DNA from 3 places in the Pseudomonas sp. WC2 genome. Region 2 is predicted to be linked to each of the others. Evidence: predicted binding sites of a transcription regulator. Region 2 holds the regulator's gene; each other region holds the start of a gene.
What was found. The regulator FliA, encoded in region 2, starts transcription of late flagellar genes. The targets are predictions, from matches to a motif close to CTAAAGTTTNNNNNNNNNNNGCCGNTAA.

Region 1 (7,039 bases), on a different contig from region 2:
CGTTGGCACATGAAACGGCCGGCGTGACCGAGTACCCGTTTACCGGCCATGTCGAGTCATCAGTCCTTGCCGAATCGATCGTGCAGCAGCGGATCAACGTGCTGGCGGGTGTACCCGCGCATTTACTGAGTTTTGCCGATTGGCTGCATAGCCATTCGCGGATCCTCGACTGTGTCGATACATTGCTCTACGGCGGAGAAAGTCTTTTCGCGACGCAATTGCCGCTGTTGCGCCGGGTCTTCCCTAACGCCCGATTCGCGTCCATCGGCTACGCCAGCGTCGACGCCGGTTTTATTGGCGCCACGGCACGCGACTGTGCCTTGGGCGAACACCGCATGCTCGAACGTCACAGCGTGCTGGAGATCCTCGATGAGCAGACCGGCGAAGTGATCGATGCTTGCGGCGTGACCGGACGTTTAGTGGTCACTAACCTGACGCGGCGCCTGATGCCGCTGATTCGCTATCCGGTTGGAGATCTCGCCTGCTGGCGAGAGCCTGCCGGGGTACCCATGCGCAAATTTGCCTTGCAGGGCCGCAGCGCGAATAGCTCACGCGTGCGGGTCGGCAGCCTGACCCTGATGACCGACGACATCGACGCGATCGTCCGACGAATCACGGGTGGCGATGACTGGCAACTGCTTATCGGCCAGGCTGACACCCGCGACGTGCTGACTCTCAAATGGCTGAGCGAGGCCACGAACGCCGACACCCGTGCAATCAGCGCTGCTGTGCACGCGGCGTTGGTTCAGCACTACCCACTGATCGCGCAACTCCGCGCAGACCGTCGACTTGAGCTGCTCGTGGAGGGCTGCCGCGCAGAAGACCTCAGCCGTCACCCACGCTCCGGCAAACGCCAGCGCCTACGCGATTTACGCCGTTATGAAGCGCCCGGTCCGGAGCAACGCCCATGGACGACGTGACACTGCGAAGTTATCGCCCTGGCGACGCGACGGCGGTCAGTCGCCTGTTCCGCGCCATTTATGGTGATCATTACGTTCAACCCCATGTGTATCTGCCGCTGATGATCAACCAGAACCATTGCGACGGGCGTTGGCATTCCCTGGTCGCCGTGACAGGCAGCGCCATGCTCGGCCATGCGACATTGTTCAGAAACGAAGGGGCGCACATCGCCGAACTGGCATTGAGCGTGGTTCATCCAGCCACCCGCGGACAGAACATTGCCACGCAATTAGGGCGGCAATTGCTGATACATGCGCAGGCATTGAGCTGTCGGGGCGTGACGATCAAGCAAGTGACCCAACACCCGTACACCCAGCGCATGGCCGACCGACTGGGGTTCGTCAGCACCGGTCTGCTGCTGGACTATGTCCCTTCGCCTTTCGGCGAACCGCTGCCTGAATCGATCGTCATCGGCTACACCGTAATCGACAGCTATCGACGGCCGCTGCCGGCATTGCAATGGCCCGAGAGCTGCAAGTGTTTCATGGAGCATTTAGGCAGGGTGTTCGGGACACAGGACAAGGACACTCGCTGGACCGGCCCATCACTCACCCTTGAGGAGCACATGGGACGCCATGATGTGTATTTGAAGAATCTCGACAACCGCTTGCTCAAGCAACTGCAACGGTTACCCAGGCAATGGACGGTTTCGATCAGGCTCAGGCTTGCCCATGGCTTTGCCGATGCCCTGCAGAGTCTGTCGACAATCGGCTTCGTGTTCACCGGTATTGCCCCGGATGAAGCAGGGGAAGGTTGGCTGGCGCTGTTTCACCGAGGCTATCGGCAGCGCGTTATGACGTTGCATTGCCCGCATATGCAGCAGCTGCATGACCGGGCTCAGCAGCAGGCCGCGCGGCTCACCGAAACAGCAACACCGTGCGCGTGAATGCAGAGCGGCCCGTTCCAACATGGAACGGGCCGCTCAGTGGCATCAGGCCTTGGCTTTGACGCCCTTGTCCGTCGGCAACGCCGCATTACCTTCACCGTAGGTTTTCAGGTTCTGCAGGACATAAATGGCCTTTTTGAATTCCGGAATCAGATTCTTCCCGTAAGCATTGCCATTGAGCCCATTGGTCTGAATGGCATCGAGCTGGGTCGCGAAATATTCCAGAGCATTGAAGCGGGCTTCGGGGTCTTTCTGCACGCCAAAACGGTCGAATTTCTCCCCGGCATTGAGCAGCGTGAAGGAAGTGACCTCGGAAATCAGCCCTCGCTCCCGAAGGAACACGCTCAGTTTGCCCAACTGCTTCACAGATACATCGGCGGGGTTGAAGCCTTTGATTTGCTTGCGCAGGCCCTGTTTGTCCATTTCCGCGGTGTTAATTGCATTCGGATCATTACCGACCTTGGTCAGCATCTGCTGCACTTTGACGCTGTGTCCGACCTCTTTTTTCGCACCGGCATTGCGCACCAGAACGCCGGCCTTGCTCTCCCACGCACCGGTATAGCCGATTGTCATGAAAAAACTCCTTGAGAGATGACCATGAAAAGATCCTTGTTGAGCGACTTGAATGGGCGCGAGTATCGGTTGGCAAACTGATGGCTCCAACCTGTTTCTGCGCTTTTTTACAAATTATGTACATTTACGATACAAATCCCCATTTCCCCACAACCATTGGGCCAGAGCCCTTTCGCATAACCCTTCCGGTTAGGCCAATCACTCTAACGAACGAGCTGGTTAGTTTGAATGTATCGACCTCGGTACATGCCTGTCGTCGGCCCGTGCCTTTTTAGGACGTATGTACCTAAAGCTTCTCTTTAACCCGACGATAAGCTGGTGATACCCGCACTGTTCTGCCCTGCCCCCCCCTTATAAGAAACGCTGCTCAAGGACCGGTTTCCATGCCCGCATTCCGCACCATTCAGGCTCGCTACACATTGTTTCTGGTTCTGTTCATCCTGCTCCTGTCGGTCCTGACCGTCGTCGGTATCAGCCAGTTGGTTGCGCCCAAACTGCGGCAGACCGAAGAGCAGGTCGTGCTCAACCGCATCGCCGAAGTCGCCGAGCAGATCCAGGGCGAACTGAACAAGGTTCAGTCCCAGCAACGCAGCATCACCCAGACCATCCCGTTGCTGGACAGCGCAGCCATCGACACCGTGCTGCCGGGGCTGGTCGATCAGTACGGCGAGCTCAAGGTGTTCGGCGGCGGTATCTGGCCGCTGCCGGGCCAGCGTGAGGCCGGACGCAACAAATTCAGCACGTTCTGGCACCGCGATGCCTCCGGCAAACTGGCCGTGAACACGTTCTGGAACAGTGACGCCGCACCCAATTACTACGACCAGAGCTGGTACAAGGGCGGCATGGCCACACCGCGCGGTCAGTGCGCCTGGGCTGCAGCCTATAAAGACGACGCCAGCGCCGAACCGCGCACCAACTGCGCCATGGCGATCCAGAAAAACGGCTCGGCGTGGGGCGTGTCGACCATCGACGTGACCCTCGGCTTCTTCAATGATCTGGTCGCGCGCAAGGAAAAAGACCTCAACGCCGAAATGCTGATCGTCGAGGCCGATGGCAAGATCATCAGCAACAGTTCGCGCATCAGCGGGCCGATCGTGTTGAAAAACATCAGTGATCTGGCCGGCAGTTCGACGTTTGCCAGCCAGGTGAAAAGCGGCCTGCAAAACCGCGATCAGGCGCAGCGAGTCGAATTCGACAATAACGGCGAAGCCAGCACCTTCTTCATGCGCCCGATCGAGGGCACGCCGTGGTTTCTCGCCACCGCCCTGCCGACCAAAATGCTCACCGCCCAACGTGACGATGTGCTGAGCAGCCTAAGCCTGTTGCAGATTCCGCTGGTGATTCTGCTGGTGTTGTTGCAGGTCTACGCGATCCGTCAGTTGGTGCAGCGGATGAAAGCGTTGAAAGCCAATATCGACTTGCTGTCCAGCGGCGACGCCGACCTGACCCGGCGCATCACCATTCGTGCCGAAGACGAACTGGGCGCCATCGGCCACTCGGTCAACACGTTCATCGCCTACCTGCAAAACATGATCGGCGAAGTCACCCAAGCCACCGGCGCCATGGCGTCGAGCCTCGACAACCTGCAACGTACCTCGGCGCACACCAGCCAGATTCTGCTGCGCCATGCCTCGGAAACCGATCAGACCGTCACCGCAATCACTGAAATGAGCTCGACCGCCGAAAGCGTGGCGCAGAACGCCGCTGAAACGGCGGCCTTCACCCAGCGCGCCAACGAAAACGCCGACCGCTCGCGCGTGGTGGTGGGTGAAGCCACCAACAGCGTGGTCGCGTTGATCGATGAAGTCGCCAGCGCCACTCATAAAGTGGAAAACATGCAACAGGACGCGCAGCGGATCACCGAGATTCTCGGCGTCATCGGTGCGATTGCCGGGCAGACCAACCTGCTTGCCCTCAACGCGGCCATCGAAGCCGCCCGCGCCGGTGAACAAGGTCGAGGTTTTGCCGTTGTGGCAGACGAAGTTCGCGCGCTCGCCGCCCGCACTCAGGCCAGCACGTCGGAAATCAACGAAATGTTGACCCGCCTGACTCAGGGCGTGAGTTCTTCGGTCAGCGCCATGGAAAACACCCAGGCGAGCTGCCAATCGGCGGCCGACGCCACTGCGCGGGTTAACACCGGCCTGGACGAGATGGCCGGCTCGGTTAGCCACATCAACAGCCTCAGCACGCAAATCGCTACGGCCGCCGAGCAGCAAAGTGCCGTGACCGAAGAGATCAACCGCAGCATGGTGCAGATCCGTCACATGGTCGATGAACTGGTGCAGAGCGGCCAGGCCAGCGAACTCAACACCCGGCAATTGCTGGAAGCCAATAGCCGCGTGAGTGCAATCATGGGGCGCTTTAAAGTCCGTTGATCAATAAAGGGGTTCTGCAAATCAGATACCCCCTGTGGGAGCGAGCCTGCTTGCGAAAGCACTCTGTCAGTCGCTGTTTAAGTGCCTGAACGACTGCTTTCGCCAGCAGGCTCGCTCCCACAGCGTTAATAGCTGCCTGACAACTTTGTCATCTCCCTCTCAGTTAATTGTCAGCCTTGATCTACGATCATCCTGGCAATCCACCTCGTAGCAACTGGAAACACTCCGTTGATGCCGGGCAGGAAAAACCGGTCAAAATACGCTCCTTTCTGACCGCTAACCGAGTCGAGATCCCGTTATGCGAACCCACCTGCGTCTGGTCGCCCTGAGCGCCCTGTTCATCTCTTCCCTGGCTCAGGCCGCTGACCTGATCCCCATCGAAGTGCACCGCGATGCCAATTGCGGTTGCTGCAAAAAATGGATCAGCCACCTCGAAGCCAATGGTTTCAAGGTCGAGGATCACGTCGAAAGCGACATGAGCAGCTTCAAGCAACAACACGGCGTGCCACCGCGCCTGGCGTCGTGTCACACCGCGATCATCAATGGCAAGTTCGTCGAGGGCCACGTGCCGGCCGATCAGGTGCTGGCCTTGAGCAAGCGCGACGATCTTCTTGGCGTCGCGGCGCCGGGCATGCCGATGGGTTCGCCGGGAATGGAAATGGACGGCATGAGCGATGCCTACCAAGTGATCGGCCTGAAAAAGGACGGCAGTGATGTGGTCGTGGCGGATTACCCGGCCCATTGATGGGCGCTGCTTATTTCGGGCTGTTCTTTGCCGCCTTCGGCGCGGCGACCTTGTTGCCGCTGCAGTCCGAGGCCTTACTGGTCGGTTTGATCGTCAGCGACCGTTATTGGCTGTGGGGTTTGCTGGCGGTGGCGACGCTGGGCAATGTGCTCGGTTCGCTGATCAATTGGTGGCTGGGGCGCGGGATCGAACGATTTCAGGATCGGCGCTGGTTCCCGGTCAGCCCCCGGCACATGGCCGTGGCGCGCAAGCACTATGAGCGCTATGGGCATTGGTCGCTGCTGCTCAGTTGGCTGCCCGTGATCGGCGATCCGCTGACGCTGATTGCCGGGGTCATGCGCGAACCGCTCGGGCGTTTTCTGTTGATCGTTACCTTCGCCAAAGGCGCCCGTTATGCCGTGGTCGCCCTGTTGACCCTCGGCTGGCTCGGTTGAACGATCAGGCCCGGCGATTGCCTGTTGTTATTGCCTGAGCTTAACGTCGACGTAATCCAGCCGCACCAGCATCAGTCCAATTTTGAAATGGAGTTTGTCCTTATGCCCGCCCCTGTTTCCCGATGGCTGCCCGGTCTGGTCCTCAGCGCCGCGCTGCCGCTATTTGCTCACGCTGCGACCGATGCAGCGCCTGCCGAAGGCCCGGCTTACGGCCCGGAGCTGCAAGGTTTCGAATACCCGTACACCCTTAAACATTTCGCTTTCCAGTCTCAGGGCAAATCCCTGCAGATGGGTTACATGGACGTCGCCGCCCACGGCAAGGCCAATGGCCGCACCGTGGTGCTCATGCATGGCAAGAATTTTTGCGCCGCCACTTGGGACAGTTCGATCAAAGCCCTGAGCGAAGCCGGTTATCGCGTGGTCGCGCCGGATCAGATCGGTTTCTGCACCTCAAGCAAACCCGACAACTATCAGTACAGCTTCCAGCAACTGGCGACCAACACTCAGCAACTGCTCAAAGCGCTGGGCATCCAGAAAGCTACGCTGCTCGGCCACTCCACCGGCGGCATGCTCGCCACCCGCTATGCGCTGCTGTTCCCGGAGCAGGTCGATCAACTGGCGCTGGTCAACCCGATCGGCCTGGAAGACTGGAAAGCCCTGGGTGTTCCCTATCGCACCGTGGACCAGTGGTATCAGCGCGAGCTGAAAGTCAGCGCGCAAGGCATTCGCGAATACGAGCGCACGACCTATTACGATGGCCGCTGGAAGCCTGAATTCGATCGTTGGGTCGACATGCTCGCCGGTCTCAGCAAGGGCCCGGGCAAGACCCAGGTCGCGTGGAACTCGGCGCTGATCTACGACATGATTTTCACCCAGCCGGTGTACTACGAGTTCAAGGACTTGAAAATGCCGACACTGCTGTTGATCGGCACCTCCGACACCACCGCCATCGGCAAGGACCTGGCGCCGCCGGAGGTGAAAGCGAAAATCGGCCACTATGAAGTGCTGGGTAAACAGGTGGCGAAACTGATCCCGCAGTCGACGCTGGTGGAATTCCCCGGCATGG
Region 2 (7,039 bases):
CACGGCCTTGGACATGGCTTCGTCGCCGCTGTTGAGGCCCAGGCGCACCAGACGGTTACGCACCAGCACCAACTCGCCGACCATGTTCATGATTTCGTCGAGACGTGCGGTATCGACGCGCACGGTGGTCTCGGCTTCGCTCGCCGGTTTTTCCGGTGGCGGTGCAGCGGCAGCACGGGCCGGAGCCGGTGCAGCAGCGGCAGCCGGTTTTGGCGCTTCGGCTTTCGGTTCAGGCTTGGCAGCAGGCTTCGGCGCGGCGACGGCAGCCGGCGCCTTGGCGGCTGGCGTGGCAACTGTCGAAGCAGTGCCCGCCGTCGCGGTGCCGACTTCGCTGAACTTGCCTTTGCCGTGCAATTCGTCGAGCAGCGATTCGAATTCGTGATCGCTGATCAGATCGCTGCCGGCCGCGGCGGCCACGGGAGCAGCAGGCGCTGGTGCCGAGGCAATCGCTGACTCCAGCGCATCGACGGCAAAGTTGCCCTTGCCATGCAACTGATCGAGCAGGGCTTCGAATTCGTCGTCGGTGATGTCGGTGCTGTCGCCCTTGGCCGGTGCCGCAGGAGCTGCCGCAACTGGCGCAACCGCGTCCACCGCGAACTGGCCTTTGCCGTGCAGTTGATCGAGCAGCGACTCGAACTCGGCATCGGTGATTTCATCGCTCGCGGCTTCAGCGGCCGTTTGCGCAGGTGCAGCAGCGGCCGGGGCTTCGGCTTCAGCCTTGACGGCGTTCAGCGAGTCCAGCAGCTGTTCAAATTCGTTATCGGTGATGTCGCCCGACGCGTCGCCTTCGACGACCAGTTCTTCGATCATCTCCGCCACTGGCGAAGCCGGGGCTTCATCCGCCGATTGCGGTTCGGCCAGGCGCGCCAGAGCGGCCAGCAGTTCCGGCGTAGCGGCGGTGATCGGTGCGCGTTCACGGACTTCGCTGAACATGCTGTTCACCGCGTCCAGTGCTTCAAGCACCACGTCCATCAGTTCTGCATCAACGCGACGCTCACCCTTACGGAGGATGTCGAACACGTTTTCGGCGATGTGACAGCACTCCACCAGCTCATTGAGCTGAAGGAAGCCGGCGCCCCCTTTTACAGTGTGGAAACCGCGAAAAATTGCGTTGAGCAAATCTGCGTCATCCGGACGGCTTTCCAGCTCGACCAGTTGTTCGGACAGTTGCTCAAGAATCTCGCCGGCCTCAACCAGGAAATCCTGAAGGATCTCTTCATCGGCGCCGAAGCTCATTAATGGGGTGCTCCTACAGGTCTAAAAACCCAAAAAACCTACAATTCCAAAACTCTAGAATCCAAGGCTGGATAACAAATCGTCCACATCGTCCTGACCGGACACAACGTCTTCTCGTTTATCGGCATGAATCTGCGGACCTTCACCCTGCGAGAGATGTTTTTGTGGATCTTTTTCTGCAAGCATCGCGGCGCGGTCATGTTCGATGCCCGCAAAGCGGTCGACCTGACTGGCCATGAGCACGAGTTTGAGCAAATTGCTTTCGACTTCGGTGACCAGTTGGGTCACACGCTTGATCACCTGACCGGTGAGGTCCTGGTAATCCTGAGCCAGCAGGATGTCGTTGAGGTGGCTCGACACTTCACGGTTGCCCGTGCTGCTGCGTGACAGAAAACCGTCGACCCGGCGCGCCAGTTCGCGGAACTCTTCAGCCCCGACTTCACGACGCATGAAACGCCCCCAATCGGTACTCAAGGCCTGGGCTTCTTCAGCCAGACCATTGACCACCGGCGTGGCGCTTTCCACCAGATCCATGGTGCGGTTGGCCGCGGCTTCCGTCAGCTTGACCACATAGCCCAAGCGTTCGGTGGCGTCGGTGATTTGCGACACTTCCTCGGCCTGCGGCATGTGCGGATCGATCTGGAAATTGACGATCGCACTGTGCAGTTCGCGTGTGAGCTTGCCCACTTCCTGATACAGGCCGCGGTCACGGGTCTGATTGAGCTCATGGATCAGTTGCACAGCGTCGCCGAACCTGCCTTTTTCAAGGCTCTCGACCAGTTCGACCGCGTGTTTTTTCAGGGTCGACTCGAAATCGCCCTGTGAAGATTCTTTATGCTCCATAGCTCCCCCGCGCGTTCATCAGCCGATGCGTTCGAAAATCTTCTCGATTTTGTCTTTCAGCGCCTGAGCCGTGAAAGGTTTGACGACGTAGCCGTTTACACCGGCCTGAGCGGCTTCGATGATCTGCTCGCGCTTGGCTTCTGCAGTCACCATCAGTACCGGCAGGTGCTTGAGCTTTTCATCGGCACGCACGTGACGCAGCAGGTCGATACCGGTCATGCCCGGCATGTTCCAGTCCGTTACCAGAAAGTCGATGCTTCCGCTGTTGAGCACTGGAATGGCAGTGGTGCCATCGTCAGCCTCGACGGTGTTGGTGAACCCAAGATCACGCAGCAGGTTCTTGATGATCCGCCGCATCGTTGAGAAGTCATCAACGATGAGGATTTTCATGTCTTTGTTCAATTCGACCTCCAAGCAGTCTTAAACGCGCCCAGCACCTGGACGCGCCACTTCAATCAATCGGCGCAGCACTCGAAGACTGTCTGGAGCACAACAGAGCAAGACCGGTGCCGTTCATCACCGCACCAGCCTCGTTCGCAGTGTCCCCACACTGCCTTCAGCGCGCTCGCCACTCCCCCAAACGCCCCCGCAAACGGGCCGCGCACTGGCTGTGTAACTGGCTGACCCGCGATTCACTGACGCCAAGGACTTCACCGATTTCCTTGAGGTTCAGCTCTTCGTCGTAGTACAGCGCCAACACCAGTCGCTCACGCTCCGGCAAATTGGCAATCGCGTCCGCCAGCGCCGCCTGGAAGCGTTCATCTTCCAGATCGCGTGACGGCTCAAGATGAGCACTCGCGCCATCCTCGTGCAGCCCTTCGTGTTCGCCGTCCTGCAGCAGGTCGTCGAAACTGAAGAGGCGGCTGCCCAAGGTGTCATTCAAAATCCCGTAGTAATCGTCGAGACTCAATTGGAGTTCGGCTGCAACCTCGTGATCTTTAGCGTCACGGCCGGTTTTAGCTTCAATTGAGCGAATTGCGTCACTGACCATACGGGTATTGCGGTGAACCGAGCGTGGCGCCCAGTCCCCTTTGCGCACTTCGTCGAGCATCGCGCCGCGGATTCGAATGCCCGCGTACGTTTCGAAACTGGCGCCTTTGCTGGCGTCATATTTGGTCGAGACTTCGAGCAGGCCGATCATCCCGGCCTGGATCAAATCTTCAACCTGCACACTCGCCGGCAATCGCGCCAGCAAGTGATAGGCAATGCGTTTGACCAGCGGCGCGTAACGCTCGATCAGCTCGTACTGAGCGTCACGTGCCGACTTTTTGTAGTAATTCATACCGCTAGCGGTCATAGCACGGGCCCTGCCGTTTGCTGCACGAGACGCTCGACGAAAAACTCGAGATGGCCGCGCGGGTTGGCGGGCAGCGGCCAGGTGTCGACCTTCTGTGCAATGGCCTTGAATGCCAGCGCGCACTTGGAGCGCGGGAAGGCTTCGTAGACGGCACGCTGCTTCTGCACCGCTTTACGCACGCTTTCGTCGTAAGGCACGGCGCCGACATATTGTAGGGCGACGTCGAGGAAGCGGTCCGTGACCTTGGTCAACTTGGCGAACAGGTTGCGCCCTTCCTGCGGGCTCTGCGCCATGTTGGCGAGAACGCGGAAGCGGTTCATGCCGTAATCGCGGTTGAGCAGTTTGATCAGCGCGTAAGCGTCAGTGATCGAGGTCGGCTCATCGCAGACCACCAGCAACACTTCCTGGGCTGCGCGTACGAAACTGACTACCGAGTCACCAATACCCGCAGCGGTGTCAATCACCAGTACGTCGAGATTGTCGCCGATGTCGCTGAACGCCTGAATCAGACCGGCGTGTTGGGCCGGGCTCAGGTGGACCATGCTCTGAGTGCCGGACGCGGCCGGCACGATGCGAATGCCACCGGGGCCTTGCAACAGCACGTCGCGCAATTCGCAACGGCCTTCGATGACGTCGGCCAAAGTGCGTTTCGGGGTCAGACCCAACAATACGTCGACGTTCGCCAGTCCCAGATCGGCGTCCAGCAGCATGACCCGACGGCCAAGCTCTGCCAGAGCCAGAGACAAGTTCACTGACACGTTAGTCTTGCCGACGCCACCTTTGCCGCCGGTCACCGCGATCACCTGTACGGGATGCATGCTGCCCATGTTATTTCTTTACCTTGTCTTGCATAGACGGAGGCCACATTACTGGCTGCGCGTTCACAACCGGAACAATGCATGGCAGACCATCGATGTAGGTACAAAAACTGTTCATGAATACCTCAGCCTACCTGCTTGGTCGGGCTGTGGTAGATATCAGCGAACATGTCAGCCATGGCTTCTTCGCTGGGTTCTTCCTGCATTTGCACGCTGACGGCGCGGCTGACCAGTTGATGACGACGCGGCAGATGCAAATCATCCGGAATCCGTGGGCCATCGGTCAGGTACGCGACCGGCAATTCATGACTGATCGCCAGGCTTAACACTTCGCCAAGGCTGGCCGTTTCATCCAGTTTAGTCAGGATGCAGCCGGCTAGCCCGCAACGCTTGTAACTGTGATAAGCGGCGGTTAGAACCTGTTTCTGGCTGGTGGTTGCCAAGACCAGATAATTTTTTGAACGGATGCCACGCCCGGCCAGGCTTTCGAGCTGCATGCGCAGGGCCGGATCGCTGGCTTGCAGGCCGGCAGTATCGATCAAAACCACGCGTTTGCGCAGCAATGGATCCAGTGCCTGCACCAGCGATTGACCAGGATCGACGTGAGTCACCGGCACATTGAGGATGCGACCGAGGGTCTTCAGTTGTTCCTGAGCGCCGATGCGAAAACTGTCCATGCTCACCAGCGCGACATTCTGCGCGCCGTACTTGAGCACATAACGTGCGGCCAGCTTGGCCAGTGTGGTGGTCTTGCCCATGCCGGCAGGGCCGACCATGGCGATCACACCGCCCTCTTCCAGCGGCTCGACTTCCGGTACGGCAATCATCCGCGCCAGATGCGCGAGCAGCATGCGCCAGGCCTGACGCGGCTCTTCGATATCGCTGATCATCGACAGCAGATCGCGCGACAACGGGCCGGACAGACCGATGCGCTGCAGACGGCGATACAGGTTGGCCTGAGCCGGACGACTGCCTTGCAACTGATTCCAGGCCAAGGTGCCGAGCTGCACTTCCATCAGCTCGCGCAGGCTGTTCAATTCAAAACGCATCGAGTCCAGTGCACGCGGATCAACGCCGCCGGAGGACTGCGCAGGCGCCGGGGCCGGACGCGCCGGCGCGGCGTAAGTCGGCTCGGTCAGCGGTTCAGCGGCGGTCAGCGGCAGGCCAGCGGTCAACGGCAGCCCGGCAAAGATCTGACGATTGCTGTTGCCATCGGCTTCGCCACGCAGGCTCAACTCGGCCTGGGCGGTGACGATGCGCGACTGAGTCTTGCGCAGCTCGTCCTCAAGTTCCATGTTCGGAACCCGTGGCGCCAGCGCCGACAATTTGTAATCCAGTGCCGCCGTCAACTCGACACCGCCGGCAATGCGGCGGTTGCCAATGATGGCGGCATCAGCGCCCAGCTCATCACGAACCAGCTTCATGGCCTGACGCATATCGGCGGCAAAGAAACGCTTAACTTGCATAAACCACTACCTCAGCCGTTGGGCCCTACTGTCGCAACGATGGTCACTTGCTTGTTGTCCGGTATTTCCTGGTAGGCCAGCACATGCAATCCAGGGACTGCGAGGCGGCCAAAACGCGAGAGCATCGCGCGGATCGGGCCGGCGACCAAAAGGATCACCGGCTGACCTTGCATTTCCTGACGCTGCGCCGCTTCGATGAGCGAACGCTGCAGCTTCTCGGCCATGCTTGGCTCCAGCAGAACGCCCTCTTCCGAGCCTTGTCCTGCCTTCTGCAGACTATTGAGCAATATTTGTTCCAACCTTGGTTCCAAGGTGATCACAGGCAGCTCGGACTCAGTGCCTACAATGCTTTGGACGATGGCGCGGGATACGCCGACGCGCACTGCCGCCACCAGCGCGGCGGTATCTTGACTCTTCGCGGCGTTGTTGGCGATGGCTTCGGCGATGCTGCGGATGTCGCGCACCGGCACATGTTCGGCGAGCAACGCTTGCAGCACTTTGAGCAACTGCGACAACGTGACCACGCCCGGCACCAGCTCTTCTGCCAGTTTCGGCGAGCTTTTGGCCAGCAATTGCATGAGTTGTTGCACTTCCTCGTGGCCGATAAGCTCGCTGGAGTGCTTGTACAGAATCTGGTTCAAGTGCGTTGCCACCACGGTGCTGGCGTCGACCACGGTGTAACCGAGGGATTGCGCCTGGGCACGCTGACTGATTTCGATCCACACCGCTTCCAGCCCGAAAGCCGGATCTTTGGCGTTGATACCGTTGAGCGTGCCGTACACCTGGCCCGGGTTGATCGCCAGTTCGCGATCCGGGTAGATCTCGGCTTCGGCGAGAATCACGCCCATCAGGGTCAGGCGATAGGCGCTTGGCGCCAGATCGAGGTTGTCGCGGATGTGTACGGTCGGCATCAGGAAGCCCAGATCCTGCGAGAGCTTCTTGCGCACGCCCTTGATCCGCGCCAGCAATTGCCCGCCCTGATTACGATCCACCAGCGGGATCAGGCGATAGCCGACTTCCAGACCGATCATGTCGATTGGCGTCACGTCATCCCAGCCCAGCTCCTTGGTTTCCATGGCGCGGGCCGGCGACGGCAGCAGTTCCTGCTGGCGTTTGACCTCTTCCAGCGCGACCACTTTGGCCACGTTCTGCTTCTTCCAGAACAAGTAGGCGCCACCGGCAGCCAGCGCGGCCATGCTCAGGAACGAGAAGTGCGGCATGCCCGGCACCAGGCCCATCACCGCCATCAAACCGGCGGCCACGGCCAGCGCCTTCGGCGAGGCGAACATCTGGCGATTGATCTGCTTGCCCATGTCTTCCGAGCCGGAAGCACGGGTCACCATGATCGCTGCAGCTGTAGATAACAACAGTGATGGCAA
Region 3 (7,039 bases), on a different contig from region 2:
TCGTCGACCAGCTTGCGCAGGTAATCCAGCGCCTGCTTGCCGTCGTTCAGCGCGACCACTTCAACGCCGACCGTCTGCAGGCAACGCGTGACCTGCTTGCGCGCCACCGATGAGTCATCGACCGTCAGTACCCGCAGCGACAACGCCTTGGTCTGGGTCTCGACATCGACCACGCCCACCGAAATCGCTTCCGGTGTCGGCGCAACTTCCGCCAGCACTTTCTCGACGTCGATGATTTCGACTAACTGATTGTCCACCCGAGTCACAGCGGTCAGGTAATGATCGCGACCCGTGCCCTTGGGCGGTGGATGAATCTCTTCCCAGTTCATGTTGACGATGCGCTCCACCGAGCGGACCAGGAAACCCTGGGTCTTGGTGTTGTACTCCGTGATGATCACGAACGGGTTCTTCTTGTCCTTCAACGCCCCCGAGCCGGTCGCCATTGCCAGATCAAGGATCGGAATGGTTGCCCCTCGAATATTTGCCACCCCGCACACGACAGGACTGGACTTGGGCATCAACGTCAGTGACGGGCACTGCAACACTTCCCGTACCTTGAACACGTTGATTCCGTAGAGCTGCTGACCGTCGAGACGGAACAACAACAGCTCCAGGCGATTCTGCCCTACCAGTTGCGTGCGCTGGTTCACCGAATCCATTACACCAGCCATGCCCAGACTCCTACACCAACGCCAAGTGTTGTTGCGACGCACATTCATTGCTAAACGGCACGGCGCTTGCTTTTTAACTCGTATGAACGCTCAAACGACATTTTTCCGACACCTGACATCCCCTCTTCGCCGAGGGCTTTGCGCAGTGTCCGCCATTTGCTGCTTTTTAGCTGGCAGCCCTGCCAATGCTGATGCGGTTACCTTGCCTGACATGCTTATCGGCGTCACTCAGGGCTTTCTTGAGTTCACCGTAGAAGACTATCTGGCCACCAGTCAAACGGAAGGCCGCTACGAAATCGAGGTCAAGCAGCTCGATCCGCGTATGCGCATGCCTATGTGCGACAAGGAATTGACAGCCTCGCTGGAGAGTCCGGCACGTCCTTTGGGCCGGGTAACCGTCAAGGTTCGGTGTGAGGGCGGCTCCCCCTGGACGGTGTTCGTGCCCGCTCAAGTCCGGCTGTTTCGCGAGATTGTGACGACCACGCGGCCACTCAAACGCGCCGGCATTATCGAGCCGCAGGACGTGACCTTGCGTGAGCGCGACGTGAGTACGATCAATCAAGGCTTTCTGACCTCGGTAGACGAAGCGATCGGACAGAAATTAACCCGACCAACGGTCGCCGATCAGGTCATTACTTTGGTCCATCTGGAACAGGCAGAAGTCGTGCGCAAAGGTGATCAGGTGGTCATCACCGCCCGCAGCGGCACGCTCGCTGTGCGCATGCCCGGCGAAGCGCTGGCCAATGGCGGTTTGAAAGAACAGATCCGGGTGAAAAACCTTAATTCCCAGCGCGTCATCAAGGCGCAAGTCATCGCGCCGGGACAGGTGGAAGTCGCGATGTAAAAGCCTTATGAGAAAACTGGCGCGGACCCCGTCGCTTCCCTAAACTGTGCCGCAGCAGGACACGCGTCGGCGCATGCAAGCTCATTGTTAAATGGGCCTAAAGTTTTCCAGGGGATGGCCGAAAACATGGCAAGCGTCCAAATTCCCAGAGGTTTTTATCATGGTCATCGATTTCAGCCGTTTGAACAGCTCCTCGTCACTTACGGGCAGTACACGTACCAGCAACGCCAAGGAGACCGCTGAAACCGGTACTTCCGCGCCGCTGAATACCCCGGCCGAACAGGCCAGTACCGCAAAAAGCGGGGAATCGGTACACCTCAGCAATGAGGCTCAACAGTTGCAGAAGGTCACTGACAAGCTGCGCGATCAGCCTGCTGTCGACAAAGCCCGTGTGGCCGAGTTGAAAGCCGCGATTGCCGATGGCAGCTATAAAGTCGACAGCAACCGTGTAGCCAGCAAACTGCTCAACTTCGAAGCCCAGCGCTAGGCTTTTGCCGGCGCCAGGCTTTTGGACGCTTAAAACCCAAGGCCAGCCATGCACGATACTAATTTATTGCAACTGATCAACGACGACTTTGCTCCAGCTCAACAATTGCTGGAGTTGCTGCAAACCGAATCCCTCGCGTTGCACGGTCGCGACATGCCCTTGCTGGAAGAAATTCTGGCGCACAAACAGGCATTGATCATTCTGCTCGAACAGCATGGCCGCAAGCGCAGCGAAATCCTCGCCAGCCTCAACTTGCCGACTGATCGCAGCGGTCTCGCGCAGTTGGCCGGCCAATCGAGCATTGGCGAGCAGTTGCTGACACAAGGCGACGCATTGACCGATCTGATCGCTCAATGCCAGGCCGCCAACCTCAAGAATGGCCAGTCGATCCAGATCCAGCAGGCCGCCACGGCCAATCAGCTGAAGATCCTCACCGGTGGTGAAGCGCCAGCGCTTTATAACGCCAGCGGTACATTTGCCAAACCCGCCGTACCGCGTCCGCTCAGCCAGGCATGAGTCGTTGATGCGCCAGCTCTATCAACCCGCGGAACATGCTGGCAAAATGCTGGCTAGTCGTCATATTTTGTCTGGAGATTGATAAACCGTGTCCAACGCCCTCAGCGCGGATGATGCTCCGCAGCCCCCTAAGGTGCTCACCACGCCACTGGAAATCTCCAGCAACCTGCGCCAGCTGCAAGACAGCCACGATCCGCTGATCATCACGTTTCACGAACGCACCCAGCGTTTTCAGAGCTATCTGATCAAAGTTGACCGCGACAGCGCCACGATCGCTCTCGACGAAATGATCCCACGCGATGGCGAACGTTTCCTGCTGGCCGGCGAGCCGTTCAGAGTTGAAGGGTTTCACGACGGCGTCCGTATCGCCTGGGAATGCAACGGCACGCTGAACATTGAAGAATCCGAAGGCGACCGCTTCTACACTGGCGATCTGCCGACCGAAGTGGTTTACCACCAGCGTCGCAATGCGTTCCGCGCCGCGTTGAAACTCACCGACCTGGTCAGCGTAGAACTGGGTGGCGAGAAGCTCAAAGCCCCGATCAACGGCAAACTGCTGGACATCTCTGCGACCGGCTGCAAGTTGCGTTTCGAAGGTGACATCACTGACCGCCTGCAACTGGGCCAAGTCTACGATCGCTTGATCGCCCCGCCGCTGTTCGGTAATCAACCGACCGCCGTCGAACTGCGCTACCTGCACTTCGAAGAAAAACTCAACATCACTTTCGCTGGCCTGCGTTTCCACAACATCAGTGGTCAGGCGGCGCGCAACGTTGAACGTTTCGTTTATCAATTGCAGCGTGAAGCACGCCGTTTCGATAAAGACGACATGTGATTCGCGGCGAGCAATAAAAAGGGCAGTCCTTGACGGGACTGCCCTTTTTTATGCGCGGCGTTTTTTCGTCAGATCACGGTCTGCCGCCACTGAGATCCGGCGCCGGCTTGTCGTCATCAGCATCCGGTTCGGCTTCGACCGCAGGTTCTGGCGGCGTTTCGGGCTCAGGCTCGGGGCTCACTGGCGACTGCACCGGATCCTGCACCATTTGCTCCTGCACCACCTGCTCGTCGACCCGAGGATCAAGGGCAGCCACCAGCGGCGAACTGGACATGCTGTCTGGCATCGCCACGTGGTGCAGCGGCGCGTCGTCGACCTGATGCAGATTGGTTACGGCTTTCGGGCGGATGCGCCACACCAGCACCAACGCGAAGAAGCTGAAGAACGCGTACAGACTCTGGCTGCCAAACAACTTCATCAACACACCCGCCAGCAACGGCCCGATGCTCGCGCCGACCCCATACGTCACCAGCAGCATCGCCGTCAGCGATACTCGCCGATCACCCTCGACATGGTCGTTGGAGAACGCCACCGCCAATGGATATAGGCAGAACTGCACCAGCGAACACAGGAAGCCAACGCCGAAGAGCACTTCCAGCGGCACCTGCGGCAGCACCGCCAACGGCAATGCCGCCACCGCCAGGAACCCGGCAAAGCAACGAATCAACAGCGCCCGATCATAACGGTCGGACAACCAGCCCAATGGCCACTGCACCAACAGCCCGGCGAAGATGCAGCTACCCATGAACAGACCGACCTGCTCGGTCGACAGCCCCTGTTGCGAGGCATACAACGGCGCCAGACCGTAGAACGAACCGATGATCAGTCCGGCCCCGAGCACCGTACTCAATGACTGCGGCACGCGCTTGATAAAGAAACGTGGCTCCATCGGCGCCGGGTGCAACGGTGCCGGGTGAATGCGCCGGGTCAGCGTCACCGGCACCAGACACAAGGCGAAGCACAAGGCGACCAGCATCAGCAGTTCCAGACCCAGACCCGGGTGCATCACGAGGATCAGCTGACCCAGCACAAGCCCGAGATACGAAGCGATCATGTAGCCGCTGAACACCAGACCGCGCTGATTGGCATCCGCCTGCTCATTGAGCCAGCTCTCGATCACCATGTATTGGCACATCATGCCCAGACCGACGATGGTCCGCAGCACCAGCCACGCCGGCAGCCAGTCCACCAGACCATGGCCGAGCACCGCCGCGCCGACAATCCCCGCACATGCCGAGTACGCACGGATATGCCCGACCCGGGCGATCAAGCGGTGGCCGATCTTGCCGCCCAGCACCAGACCAAAATAGTTGGCCGCCATCAACGCACCGACCCACAAGCCGTCGACGTTGTCAGCGGCCAAGCGCAAGGCCAGATAAGTCGATAGAAGGCCCGAGCCGATCAACATCATCAGCGAGGCGAAATACAGCGCTCGAAAGGATTTCCAGATTTGGCGCATCGGCGTTCCGAGCGGCTCCTTGCAGTAAAGACCGGGCTACCAAAACGATAGCCCGGTGGCGACGGTGCGTCAGGCCTGGGCTGCTAGAACACGCCGTTCCCAGGGAGTGATTTCATCAAAGAAGCTGGTCAATTCCATGGTCTTCGAAGCGATGTAGCCTTCGATGAACTCCTGTCCGAACAGTTCCCTCGCCAATTGGCTACGTTTCAGACGTTCAAGCGCGGCGTGCAAGGTACACGGCAGCGAGAGGTTGTCCGGCACCTCGAACTCGCCCTGAATTGCCTCAGCCGGCTCCAGCTCATGCTCGATGCCATGCAAACCCGCGGCCAGACTGGCGGCGATCGCCAGATACGGGTTGGCATCGGCGCCGGGCAAACGGTTTTCGACCCGGCGCGCCACCGGCGAACTGGCGGGAATACGCAAGCCGGCGGCGCGATTGTCATGGGACCAACAGGCGTTATTCGGCGAAGCGTAGGGATGGCACAGGCGTTGATAGGAGTTCACGTTGGGCGCAAACAGTGCGGTGAATTCCGCCATGCCAGCCTGCTGGCCACCGATGAAGTGGCGGAACATTGCTGTCGGTTGACCGTTTTCGTCGCTGAACACGTTCTTGCCCGTGTTGCTGTCGACGATGCTCTGGTGAATGTGCATCGAACTGCCCGGCGTGTGCGCCAACGGCTTGGCCATGCACACCACGGTCAGGCCGTGCTTGAGCGCGACTTCCTTGAGCAGGTGTTTGAACAGGAACGTCTGATCGGCCAGCAGCAGTGGGTCACCGTGCAGCAGATTGATTTCAAACTGGCTGACACCCATTTCGTGCATGAAGGTGTCGCGCGGCAGGCCGAGGGCGGCCATGCATTTGTAGACTTCGTTGAAGAACGGCCGCAGACCGTTGTTGGAACTGACGCTGAAGGCTGACTGACCATCCTCGCGCCGACCATCAAGGCCCACCGGCGGACGGAACGGTTGAGTAGGGTCGGTGTTCGGGGCGAACACAAAGAACTCCAGCTCCGTCGCCACCACCGGGCTTAGACCGCGCGCGGCGTAACGGGCAATGACCTTCTTGAGCTGGCCACGGGTCGACAGGTTGGAGCTTTCCCCGGTCAGTTCATCGGCGTCGCAGATGGCCAGTGCGCGCGGATCGTCGCTCCATGGCAAGCGATGGATTTGGCTCGGTTCGGCAATCAGCGCGAGATCGCCGTCATCGCTGCCGTAAAACCGCGCCGCAGGGTAACCGCCCATGATGCACTGCAACAGCACACCACGCGCCAGTTGCAAACGCCGCCCTTCGAGGAACCCCTCGGCGGTCATCACCTTGCCCCGTGGTACGCCGTTCAAATCCGGCGTGACACATTCAATCTCATCAATGCCGGTCAGTCGCTGCGCGAGTGAACGCTGGCCATCGGTTGTCATGACACTATCCTTGTTATTGTGCGAGCCGCGAACGGCGACCCGTACAAAATAGGCTTCGGCTGTTCGGAATATCAAGCAGCGTCAAACAAAAATGCGCGTCAAGGTAGATAAAGGCTGAAGACTCCGCCACCGAGTGGTCCGCCGTTGCTGATCTCGGTGCGACCTTCGACACCGTTGCGCTGGTGCAGCGCGGCAATGCGGTTGGCGAAATACAGGCCCAATCCGGTGCTGCCGCTACTGTGGTTGATGCCTTGCACATAATCGGCCTGGCGTTCGAGCATCTCGGCCGGATAGCCGTCGCCGTCGTCGTTGATGCTCAGCACCAGTTGACCGGCCTCGTCGCTGACGGTGATCAGCAACGACTCGCGGGCATAGCGAATCGCATTGTTGATGCAGTTGCCGAGCACCGACGCGATCAGTTCACGGTCGAAAAATCCCAGCGGGCTTAGCGGGTCGACTTCATAGGTCGCGATGATGCCGCGGCTGGCGAACACCTCTTGATGCGACGCCAGTTGCGCCTCGATAAAGTCATCGAGCTCGTGGTACGCCGGTTGCAGCGGCATCTGGTTGACGCCGAGCTTGTACAGCCCGAGCAACTGCACCAGCATGCCGTTGAGGTGGGCGAACTCGAAGTCGATTACGCCTTGTTCCGAGCCTTCGCGCAGCGCTTGCGGCAAACGCGCAAGCCATTGGCTGTGGGCCTGCATCAGCATGGCCAGCGAGTTCTTCATGTCGTGCACGGTGGAGGCGATCACCGTGGAAAAATCCAGAGCTTGCTCGTCGTGGTTCATTCGCCAAACGCCTTGCTTTTCAG

Region 1: a site for FliA is predicted at 2,706-2,733, ahead of ACQ4OE_RS04065 (methyl-accepting chemotaxis protein). Genes of this name have one in related genera too.
Region 3: a site for FliA is predicted at 1,613-1,640, ahead of flgM (flagellar biosynthesis anti-sigma factor FlgM). Genes of this name have one in related genera too.

Annotation. Positions count from the first base shown of each region.
Region 1 is NZ_JBOBDR010000003.1:27,004-34,042, forward strand. It holds gene ACQ4OE_RS04050 (AMP-binding protein) at 1-920, shown strand, start outside; gene ACQ4OE_RS04055 (GNAT family N-acetyltransferase) at 908-1,846, shown strand; gene ACQ4OE_RS04060 (hypothetical protein) at 1,892-2,419, opposite strand; gene ACQ4OE_RS04065 (methyl-accepting chemotaxis protein) at 2,803-4,794, shown strand; gene ACQ4OE_RS04070 (DUF411 domain-containing protein) at 5,093-5,539, shown strand; gene ACQ4OE_RS04075 (YqaA family protein) at 5,539-5,973, shown strand; gene ACQ4OE_RS04080 (alpha/beta fold hydrolase) at 6,076-7,039, shown strand, end outside.
Region 2 is NZ_JBOBDR010000011.1:96,437-103,475, reverse strand. It holds gene ACQ4OE_RS15320 (chemotaxis protein CheA) at 1-1,236, opposite strand, end outside; gene ACQ4OE_RS15315 (protein phosphatase CheZ) at 1,291-2,079, opposite strand; gene ACQ4OE_RS15310 (chemotaxis response regulator CheY) at 2,098-2,469, opposite strand; gene fliA (RNA polymerase sigma factor FliA) at 2,636-3,376, opposite strand; gene fleN (flagellar synthesis regulator FleN) at 3,373-4,203, opposite strand; gene flhF (flagellar biosynthesis protein FlhF) at 4,320-5,660, opposite strand; gene flhA (flagellar biosynthesis protein FlhA) at 5,672-7,039, opposite strand, start outside.
Region 3 is NZ_JBOBDR010000033.1:10,736-17,774, forward strand. It holds gene ACQ4OE_RS26435 (chemotaxis protein CheV) at 1-671, opposite strand, end outside; gene flgA (flagellar basal body P-ring formation chaperone FlgA) at 754-1,515, shown strand; gene flgM (flagellar biosynthesis anti-sigma factor FlgM) at 1,676-2,002, shown strand; gene ACQ4OE_RS26450 (flagellar protein FlgN) at 2,051-2,518, shown strand; gene ACQ4OE_RS26455 (flagellar brake protein) at 2,607-3,353, shown strand; gene ACQ4OE_RS26460 (MFS transporter) at 3,427-4,812, opposite strand; gene ACQ4OE_RS26465 (glutamine synthetase family protein) at 4,882-6,123, opposite strand; gene ACQ4OE_RS26470 (sensor histidine kinase) at 6,324-7,016, opposite strand; gene ACQ4OE_RS26475 (tetratricopeptide repeat-containing response regulator) at 7,013-7,039, opposite strand, start outside.